DNA from 2 places in the Vogesella sp. genome. Region 2 is predicted to be linked to the other one. Evidence: riboswitches for the same ligand, from Rfam matches in the RefSeq annotation. Region 2 holds a riboswitch; the other holds the start of a gene.
What was found. A riboswitch is a leader RNA that binds a small molecule or an ion and turns the genes downstream of it on or off. The one in region 2 is predicted to bind thiamine pyrophosphate.

Region 1 (4,360 bases), on a different contig from region 2:
AAGCAGACGCATGGTACTACCTTGGTGTGGATCGAAGGGTGAAACCATAGTATGCCATTGGATTGATGATTGTAAAAAAGTTGGCCGCATTACTTGCGGCCAACCTTTTTGTTTCACGTGAAGCAATCGCCGCATCAGGCCTTGTCGTAGAGCTTGGCGCCGCCTTTGACGAACTCGATGGCTTTCACTTCCATGCCCTTCTGCAGCGCGTCCTGCTCGCTGATGCCTTGCTTGGCGGCGAACTCGCGCACGTCCTGGGTGATCTTCATGCTGCAGAAGTGCGGGCCGCACATGCTGCAGAAGTGGGCCACCTTGGCGCTGTCTTTGGGCAGGGTTTCGTCGTGGAATTCACGCGCCTTGTCCGGGTCCAGGCCCAGGTTGAACTGGTCTTCCCAGCGGAACTCGAAGCGCGCCTTGGACAGCGCGTTGTCGCGGATCTGCGCGCCGGGGTGGCCTTTGGCCAGGTCGGCGGCGTGGGCGGCCAGCTTGTAGGTGATGATGCCTTCCTTGACGTCGTGCTTGTTGGGCAGTCCCAGGTGTTCTTTCTGGGTGACGTAGCACAGCATGGCGGTGCCGTACCAGCCGATCTGCGCGGCACCGATGGCCGACGTGATGTGGTCGTAGCCGGGGGCGATGTCGGTGGTGAGCGGGCCCAGCGTGTAGAACGGCGCTTCGTGGCACCATTCCAGCTCTTTATCCATGTTTTCTTTGATCAGCTGCATCGGCACGTGGCCGGGGCCTTCGATCATCACTTGCACGTCGTGCTGCCAGGCAATCTGGGTGAGCTCGCCCAGGGTTTTGAGTTCGCCTAGCTGCGCGGCGTCGTTGGCGTCCCAGGCGCTGCCGGGGCGCAGGCCGTCGCCCAGGCTGAAGGCCACGTCGTAGGCCTTCATGATGTCGCAGATTTCGGCAAAGTGGGTGTACAGGAAATTTTCCTGGTGATGCGCCAGACACCATTTGGCCATGATGGAGCCGCCGCGCGACACGATGCCGGTCATGCGGCCGGCGGTGAGCGGGACGTAGCGCAGCAGCACGCCGGCGTGGATGGTGAAGTAGTCCACGCCCTGCTCTGCCTGCTCGATCAGCGTGTCCTTGAAGATTTCCCAAGTCAGGTCTTCGGCCTTGCCATTGACCTTTTCCAGCGCCTGGTAGATGGGTACGGTGCCGATGGGGACCGGGCTGTTGCGCAGGATCCACTCGCGGGTTTCGTGGATGTTCTTGCCGGTGGACAAGTCCATGATGGTGTCGGCGCCCCAGCGGATGCCCCAGGTCATTTTGTCCACTTCTTCGCTGATCGACGACGTTACCGCGCTATTGCCGATATTGCCGTTGATTTTTACCAGGAAGTTGCGGCCGATGATCATTGGCTCGCTTTCGGGGTGGTTGATGTTGTTGGGGATGATGGCGCGGCCGGCGGCGATTTCCTGGCGCACGAACTCGGAGGTGATGGTGTCCGGCAGCTGGGCGCCAAAGCTGTGGCCGGCGTGCTGGCGGGTCATCAGTTCCAGCAGGCGGGTGTTGCCGGTGGCGTGCAGGCTGTCGATGTAGGCCTGGCGGTTGAGGTTTTCGCGGATGGCGACGTATTCCATTTCCGGCGTGATGATGCCGCGGCGGGCGTAGTGCATCTGCGTGACGTTGCAGCCGGGCTTGGCGCGGCGCGGCTGGCGCGTCAGGTTAAAGCGCAGGTCGGCCAGTTTGGGGTCGGCTTCGCGGGCGCGGCCGTAGTCGCTGGACAGGCCGGCCAGCAGCTCGGTGTCGTCGCGTTCGGCGATCCAGGCGGCGCGCAGTGCCGGCAGGCCGGAGCGGATGTCGATCTGCGCGTGCGGGTCGGTGTAGGGGCCGCTGGTGTCGTAAACGTAAATCGGCGGGTTGGCTTCACCGCCGAACTGGGTCGGGGTGTCGGCCTGGCTGATCTCGCGCATCGGCACGCGAATATCGGGGCGGCTGCCGGTGACGTAGATCTTGCGGGAATTGGGCAGCGGCTGGATGGCGGCGGAATCCACCACCATTTGCTGGTTCAGTTTGGCAGGCGCGTTCATCGGTACGGGTTCTCCAAGGCGATGAAACGGCGCAAGGAGCGGCCCGGGCTGGCCCGGCTGCCAGGGTTGGCCGCAAGCCGGGCGGGGAACGCTGCGCGGCGGGCGGTGTCTGGCAGATTACGCTTCCCTACGCCGGTATTATCCGGGTCAGGTTCGAAGGGTAACTCTCACCCGCGGCGCCTTCATGCCATACGCAAATTGGTGCGAATGGTACACAAGCGTCGCAGGACCCCTAGCGATGCTGTGAAGGTAAGGTAATTGTGGGATAATCGCAAGTTGCCATCTGCCGGACGATTGTGGAAGCAGGGTTGCCACAGCCCCGCTTTCAGAATCGCCCTATATGTTATTTGTCTTGGATCCCCCGGAGTTTCCGAATGAATTTCGAACAAGCCCGTTTCAACATGGTTGAGCAGCAAATCCGTCCGTGGGATGTGCTCGACACCTCCATCCTCGACCTGCTGTTCCACGTGAAGCGCGAAGACTTCGTGCCGGTAGAAAAGCGCCTGCTGGCCTTCGTGGACACCCAGCTACCGCTGGAAAACGGCAGCACCATGCTGGAGCCGAAAGTCGAAGCCCGCCTGCTGCAAGACCTGCAAGTGAAAGCCAGCGACAAGGTACTGGAAGTGGGTACCGGTAGCGGCTACCTCACCGCCCTGCTGGCCGCGGTAAGCCAGCACGTGTACAGCGTGGACCTGGACGCCGAGCAAAGCGAACGCGCTGCGGCCAACCTGAAAACCGCCGGCATCCGCAACGTGACCCTCAGCGTAGGCAACGGCATTGCCGGCCTGCCGGAGCAAGCCCCGTTCGACGTGATCTGCGTTGGCGGCTCCACCCCGGTGGTGCCGGAAACCCTGAAGGCCCAGCTGGCCGTGGGTGGCCGCATGGCCGTGATCGTGGGCGACGCCCCGGTGATGATTGCCAAGATCATCACCCGCGTCAGCGAAAACGCATTCCAGGAAAGCGTGAGCTTCGATACCAACCTGCCGCGTCTGCAGCAGATCGACGCCATCGAACCGGCCCGCTTCAGCTTCTAAGCCATGATGCGAGAAATCAGCGCCACCGAGCTGGCCGCCTGGCTGGCCGATAGCAGCCGCCCGCAGCCCTACCTGCTGGACGTGCGTGAAGACTGGGAACTGGCCCTGTGTCGCATTCCCGGCTCGCAGCAGATCGCCATGCACCTGATTCCGCTGCGCCACAACGAGCTGCCGGACGACGTGCCCATCGTCACCATCTGCCACCACGGCGTGCGCAGCTTCCAGGTGGGCCTGTTCCTGCAGAACGCCGGTTTCGAGCAGGTGCTGAGCCTGCGCGGCGGCGTGGAAGCCTGGGCCAACGACGTTGACCCGAGCATGGCGCACTACTGAGCGCCCGCTGCCGCACCCTCAAGCCGCCCCTGCCGGGCGGCTTTGTTTTTGCCTTATTTACCGGAAGCCTGCCATGTACCACCTCGCCCCTGCCCTCGCCCGCCTGCCTGCCGCCTGGCAAACCGTGCTGCAACAGCCTGCGATGGCGGCCAACTTGCAGCATATTGAAGCCAAACTGGCCGAACGTGCCGCTGGCGGCGCCGTCATCTACCCGCCCGCCGGGCAGGTCTTCCACGCGCTGCAATACGCCGACCCGGCTGCGGTGAAGGTGGTGATCCTGGGGCAAGACCCGTACCACGGCGCCGGCGAGGCGATGGGGCTGAGCTTTTCGGTGCCGGCCGGGGTGAAGATTCCGCCCAGCCTGCGCAATATGTACAAGGAACTGGCCAGCGACCTCGGCATCGCCCCTGCCAGCCACGGCGACCTCACCCACTGGGCACAGCAGGGCGTGCTGCTGCTGAACACCTCGCTGACGGTGGAGGCCGACTGCGCCGGCAGCCACGGCAAGTTCGGCTGGCAGGCGGTGACCGACGCGCTGATCGACGCCGTTAACGCCCACAACCCCGGCTGCGTGTTTTTGCTGTGGGGTAACTGGGCGCAGGGCAAGGCCGAGCGTATCGACGCCAGCCGCCACGGCGTGTTCAAGGCAGTGCATCCGTCGCCGCTGTCCGCCAGCCGCGGCTTCTTCGGCTCGCGCCCGTTCTCGCAGGCCAACGCCTGGCTACAGGCGCATGGCCGCGAGGGCATCGACTGGGCGCTGCCGGCGCCGCAGGGTGGTTTGTTTTAAGGCTGAAGTGCTGTTTTAGCCACGAAAGCACACGAAAAGCACGGAAATTGCAGCAAGCAGCAGCGTTTTGCCCACGCGCATCGGGCAGCCCTAGCGCTTTTCTCTTCCGTGTTTTCAGTGTGTTTCCGTGGCGAAAAGACTTTTTTAGCCACGAAAGCACGCGAAAAGCA
Region 2 (4,360 bases):
CGGCCACTCTACCCGCCAGAAGGTACGCCACGGCGAGGCGCCCAGCGTACGCGCCACCGCCAGCCGGCTGGCCGGCACCTGCTCCAGGCCGTCCACGCCGGCGCGCACCAGCAGCGGCAGGTTATAGAACAGGTTGCCGTACAGCAGCAGCCACGGCGTGTCCTGCAGATTCACGCCGGCCACGCCATGCGGGCCGAACAGCGCCAGCACCCCCATGCCGGCCACCAGCGTGGGCATGACAAAGGGCAGCATCAGCAGGCGCAACAGCAGGCGGCGGCCGGCAAAATCGAAACGCGCCAGCACCCAGGCCAGCGGCAGGCCGATCAGCAACGCCAGCGCGCAGGTAGCCAGCGCCTGGCCGGCCGACCACAGTAGCCGCCACTGGATATAGCTATCCTGCAGCAGGGCCAGGCTGAAACCGGCGTGCCCTTCCTGCAGCAGGCGCGCCAGCGGCGCAGCCACCATCAGCAGCAGGAAGGCCAGCGGCAACAGGGCTGGCAGGGCAAGGGAACGATTCATGTGCAAGACGGGTGCCGGTAAAAGGTGTCGGTCATTTAATGAGGCGTTGTGTCACAAAAGCGCAAGGGCGCCGCAGGCGCCCTTGCCACGCCGTGCTGCGGCCCACGTTGGCCGCAGCGGCGATCAGTTTGCCGGCGTCACCACCACACGGTTCCAGCGGCTGACCCAGCCGGCCGTCTTGCCGTTCATCGCAGCCAGGCTGGGGTTGCTGAACTTGACCGGCTTTTGCGCGTGGGCAAACACCGGGTCGATGGCGGTGCCGGCCACGGCCGGGTACATCCACATCTTGGTCTGCAAGCCGGTCTGCACGCCGTCGCTACGCAGGAAATCGACAAACGCCTGCGCCGCCTGCGGCTCCTTGCCGCCCTTCAGCAGCGCTACGCCTTCTACTTGAAGGAACACGCCGCCTTTCAGCAGCAGGTTGGCGGTGGGCGATTCGCTGATTTTTTCCTTGCTGTAGAACACTTCTGCCGCCGGGCTGGTGGCGTAGCTCACCACGATCGGGCGGCTGCCGCCGTTGCGGCTGAAATCGGTGTAATACGCCTCGCTCCAGCCCTTGCTCACTTTCAGGCCGTTGTCGCGCACTTTCTCCCACCATTTGAAGGCGCCGTCTTCACCACGGTCGGCGATGGTAGCCAGCAGGAAGGCCAGGCCGGTACTGGACGTAGCCGGGTTTTGTACCACCAGCAGGTCCTTGTAGGCCGGTTTGGCCAGGTCGTCCAGCGTGGCCGGCAGCGGCAGCTTGGCCTTGGCAAACCAGCTCTTGTCGTAGTTCAGCGTTACGTAGCCGTAGTCCACCGCTACCGCGCCCGGCAGCTGCGCGTCTTTTTCGGTGCGGCCAACCTTGCTGCTGGTGGGCGCCAGAATGCCGGCGGCCGTGGCCTTGGCGATCAGCGTGTTGTCGATGCCGTACACCACGTCGGCGATCGGGTTGGCGCGGGTCAGGATCAGCTTGTTCAGCATTTCGCCGGCGTCACCGCCCTTGACGATGGACAGCTTGACGCCGCTTTGCTTTTCGAACTCGGCAATGCGCTCTTTGGGCAGGCTGAACGAGCTGTGCGTCATCACGCGCAGCTCGGCTGCCAAGGCAGACAGGGACACGCCAGCCAGGGCCAGCAGCAATACAGACTTCTTCAACATTTCAGACATCCTCTTTTGGTGATGACGCTACCAAAAAAGAAAGCGGGACACGGGCAGACGCCCATCACGCTCCCTCCGCTGGCATTATCCAGATCAGGTTCTGGGGTATGTCTCAGCCCGCACGCGCAGGCACCCCCGGTGATCGAGCCGCGAGTATAGAGCTTTGTGTCACATTCGTTAACACCCGGCGCAGGATTGGCGCAGACAGCCGGGCACCCACATGGCCTTAGCCAGCCTGATCCAGCAGACCCCAACCACGCAGCAAGGGCAGCTCGTGATCAAGGAAACGCTGCGCCAGGTCTTGCAGGTACTGGCGCTGCGCGTCACGGCTGGCCAATGCCTGGCCCTGATGCGCCACGCGCTCGCCATTGGCTTGCAGCCGTGCATCCAGTGTGGCTGCCATGGTGTCGGCGTGGCACTCCCCTGCCAGATAGGCTTGCAAAAAGCACTGGCTGAAACGCGACACTGCCACGCCACCACCTAGCTCCGGGCTGGCCAGCGCCGCAAAACGGGACGAGTGCACGGCCTGTTGCAGAATGAAATTGTTGATACGCGCCGCCACGGTACGGCTTCCGGTAGCCTGCGGTGGTAGCGCTAACAGCATGCGCGCGCCCACCAGCACGCGGATTACCTCGCGGAACTGGCTGCCACGGCAGCTGCGCTGCACCTTGGCAGCCAGCTCGCTTAGCAAGTGCGGCTGACCGTCAGCCAGGCAATCGAGCACCGGGTCGTACACCGCCGGGGTCAGATTGATGGTGCCGCGCGGCAGTGCCAGCTTCATTTTCACCTCGCTACGCGGCAAGGCCAGGGCTACCCGTTGCTGGCCCCAGCGCGCGTCCTGCTCGGCCGGCTGCAGCCGGCGCGGGCCTTTGATCCAGTAATCGCGGCGGAACTGCTGGTTCAGGATGTAATCGCGCACCGTTTCGCGAAACAGCGGGTCGGCGGTGCCGTCCAGCAGCGCCTGCTGTTCCGGCGTGTAGTGCAATACCGGCACCTGCTCCAGCGTGCTGGCCTGGCAGGCGTAGCCCAGCTTGGCCGGCGCCAGCGCCGCCGCCATGTCGGCAAAGTACATCGGCGTCCAGTCGCGGTTGAAGTACTCGTGCGCCAGATAGTGCGGGTCTTGGCCGGCAATGCGCGTCAGCCGCTCGCGCAGCTTGTCGTCGGCCAGCGCACGCGGTGCCACCGCCAGCAACTGCTGGCTGAACGCCAGCGCATTCTTCACCTGCGCCTCTACCCCCAGGCCCGGTGCGCTCATGCGTTCGGCGTGCTGCACAAACAGCTGGCGCAGCGGCGCAAAGGCGGCCCAGCCGGGCAAGGTGTTGTAACTGATGTACAGCACGCCGCCGACACGCAGCTTGCGGCGCACGAAATCCACAATCAGCGCCTGGTTTTGCGGCGAGATCCAGCTCCAGATACCGTGCAGGCCGATGAAGTCGAACAGTGGCAGGTCGTCGCGGGCGCAGAATTCAGCAAACGATTCGTCACTGAGCTGCGCACCGTTGCCGCAATCGGCGGCCAACTGCCGGGCAAAGGCCGCGTGCTGCGGGTTGAAGTCGTTGCCGTACCACTGGGTACTGCCCGCCGCAGCGTGCAGGTTCACACTCATGCCCTGGCCAAAGCCCAGTTCGCAGGCGTGCTGCCACTGCGGCACGGCAAAGCCGGCGTCCAGCAGCACGAAGCCGGCGTAGTGCGGGTTGAGCTCGCTGTAATAACCGTAGGTGTAATCGAGTTCGGTGACGTAACCGGCAGACCAGGACATGGCAACTCCACAGTGAAAGTGAATGACGGTGCGGCTTTCACCTTAGCCCAGATCACCCCCCGCGCGCAGCTTGCACGCGGCATGGCGACAGGCACACAGCACGCGGTTGCGGCAATGTCACCACGCATAGCCGAATCAAAACTATTGGATAATAAATATCAATTTAACATTACTATCAAAAACCGCGATACTGCCAACATCAACCCACAAGGAGCCCGCCATGAAACACCTGCTGCAATACCGCGTCAGCCTGGAAGAAATGTGGTCGCACCTGGTGTGGCTGCAGTAAATCGCTGCCGGGCAGCCAGCCGCGGCACCCCGCTTGCAGATTTTTTGCAAGCAGGGCTTGCCAAAGCGCCATGCCTTGTCTAATATTCGCGTCCTACGCCGGTGTAGCTCAGTTGGTAGAGCAGCTGACTTGTAATCAGAAGGTCGAGGGTTCGACTCCTTTCTCCGGCACCAAGCATTTAGGCCCCTGTCGCAAGACAGGGGCCTTTTGCGTTTGCGGCCGGCCGCACAGCTGCAGCTGTCACATTGCCGTGCTATGGTGCGGCAAACCGTTGCTACCCCGTACCCGCATGAACAAACGCCTGAGCCGCCCTGCCGGCACCCCGTTGTGGCTGCAAATCGAAGCCACCCTCAGCCAGGAAATCCTCGCCCGTACCCTGCAAGGCCGCCTGCCCAACGAGCAGGCGCTGGCCGAACGCTTTGCCGTCAACCGCCACACCGTCCGCCAGGCCATCCAGCAACTGCTGGCCAAAGGCCTGGTACGCATCGAACGCGGCCGTGGCACCTTTGTGCAGGAAGAACTGATCGCCTACCGCCTGGGCAAGAGCAGCCGCTTTTCGCACAGCCTGAGCGAACAACACCTGGTCAGCGACGTGGACATCCAGTCCTGCCACTTCGAGCCGGCCAGCGACGCCGTGGCCCGCCTGCTGGGCG

Region 1: linked by a shared signal. The riboswitch ahead of thiC (phosphomethylpyrimidine synthase ThiC) and the one ahead of ACK4FZ_RS06825 (thiamine ABC transporter substrate binding subunit) in region 2 are both predicted to bind thiamine pyrophosphate.

The regions. Positions count from the first base shown of each region.
Region 1 covers NZ_JBKBHK010000007.1:97,924-102,283, reverse strand. Annotated here, with positions in the region: gene ACK4FZ_RS10590 (tetratricopeptide repeat protein) at 1-12, opposite strand, end outside; gene thiC (phosphomethylpyrimidine synthase ThiC) at 135-2,039, opposite strand; TPP riboswitch at 2,147-2,283, opposite strand; gene ACK4FZ_RS10580 (protein-L-isoaspartate O-methyltransferase family protein) at 2,414-3,073, shown strand; gene ACK4FZ_RS10575 (rhodanese-like domain-containing protein) at 3,077-3,403, shown strand; gene ung (uracil-DNA glycosylase) at 3,477-4,190, shown strand.
Region 2 covers NZ_JBKBHK010000004.1:194,686-199,045, forward strand. Annotated here, with positions in the region: gene ACK4FZ_RS06820 (ABC transporter permease) at 1-519, opposite strand, end outside; gene ACK4FZ_RS06825 (thiamine ABC transporter substrate binding subunit) at 643-1,656, opposite strand; TPP riboswitch at 1,712-1,806, opposite strand; gene ACK4FZ_RS06830 (class I SAM-dependent methyltransferase) at 1,886-3,418, opposite strand; gene ACK4FZ_RS06835 (hypothetical protein) at 3,431-3,790, shown strand; tRNA gene ACK4FZ_RS06840 (tRNA-Thr) at 3,805-3,880, shown strand; gene phnF (phosphonate metabolism transcriptional regulator PhnF) at 3,997-4,360, shown strand, end outside.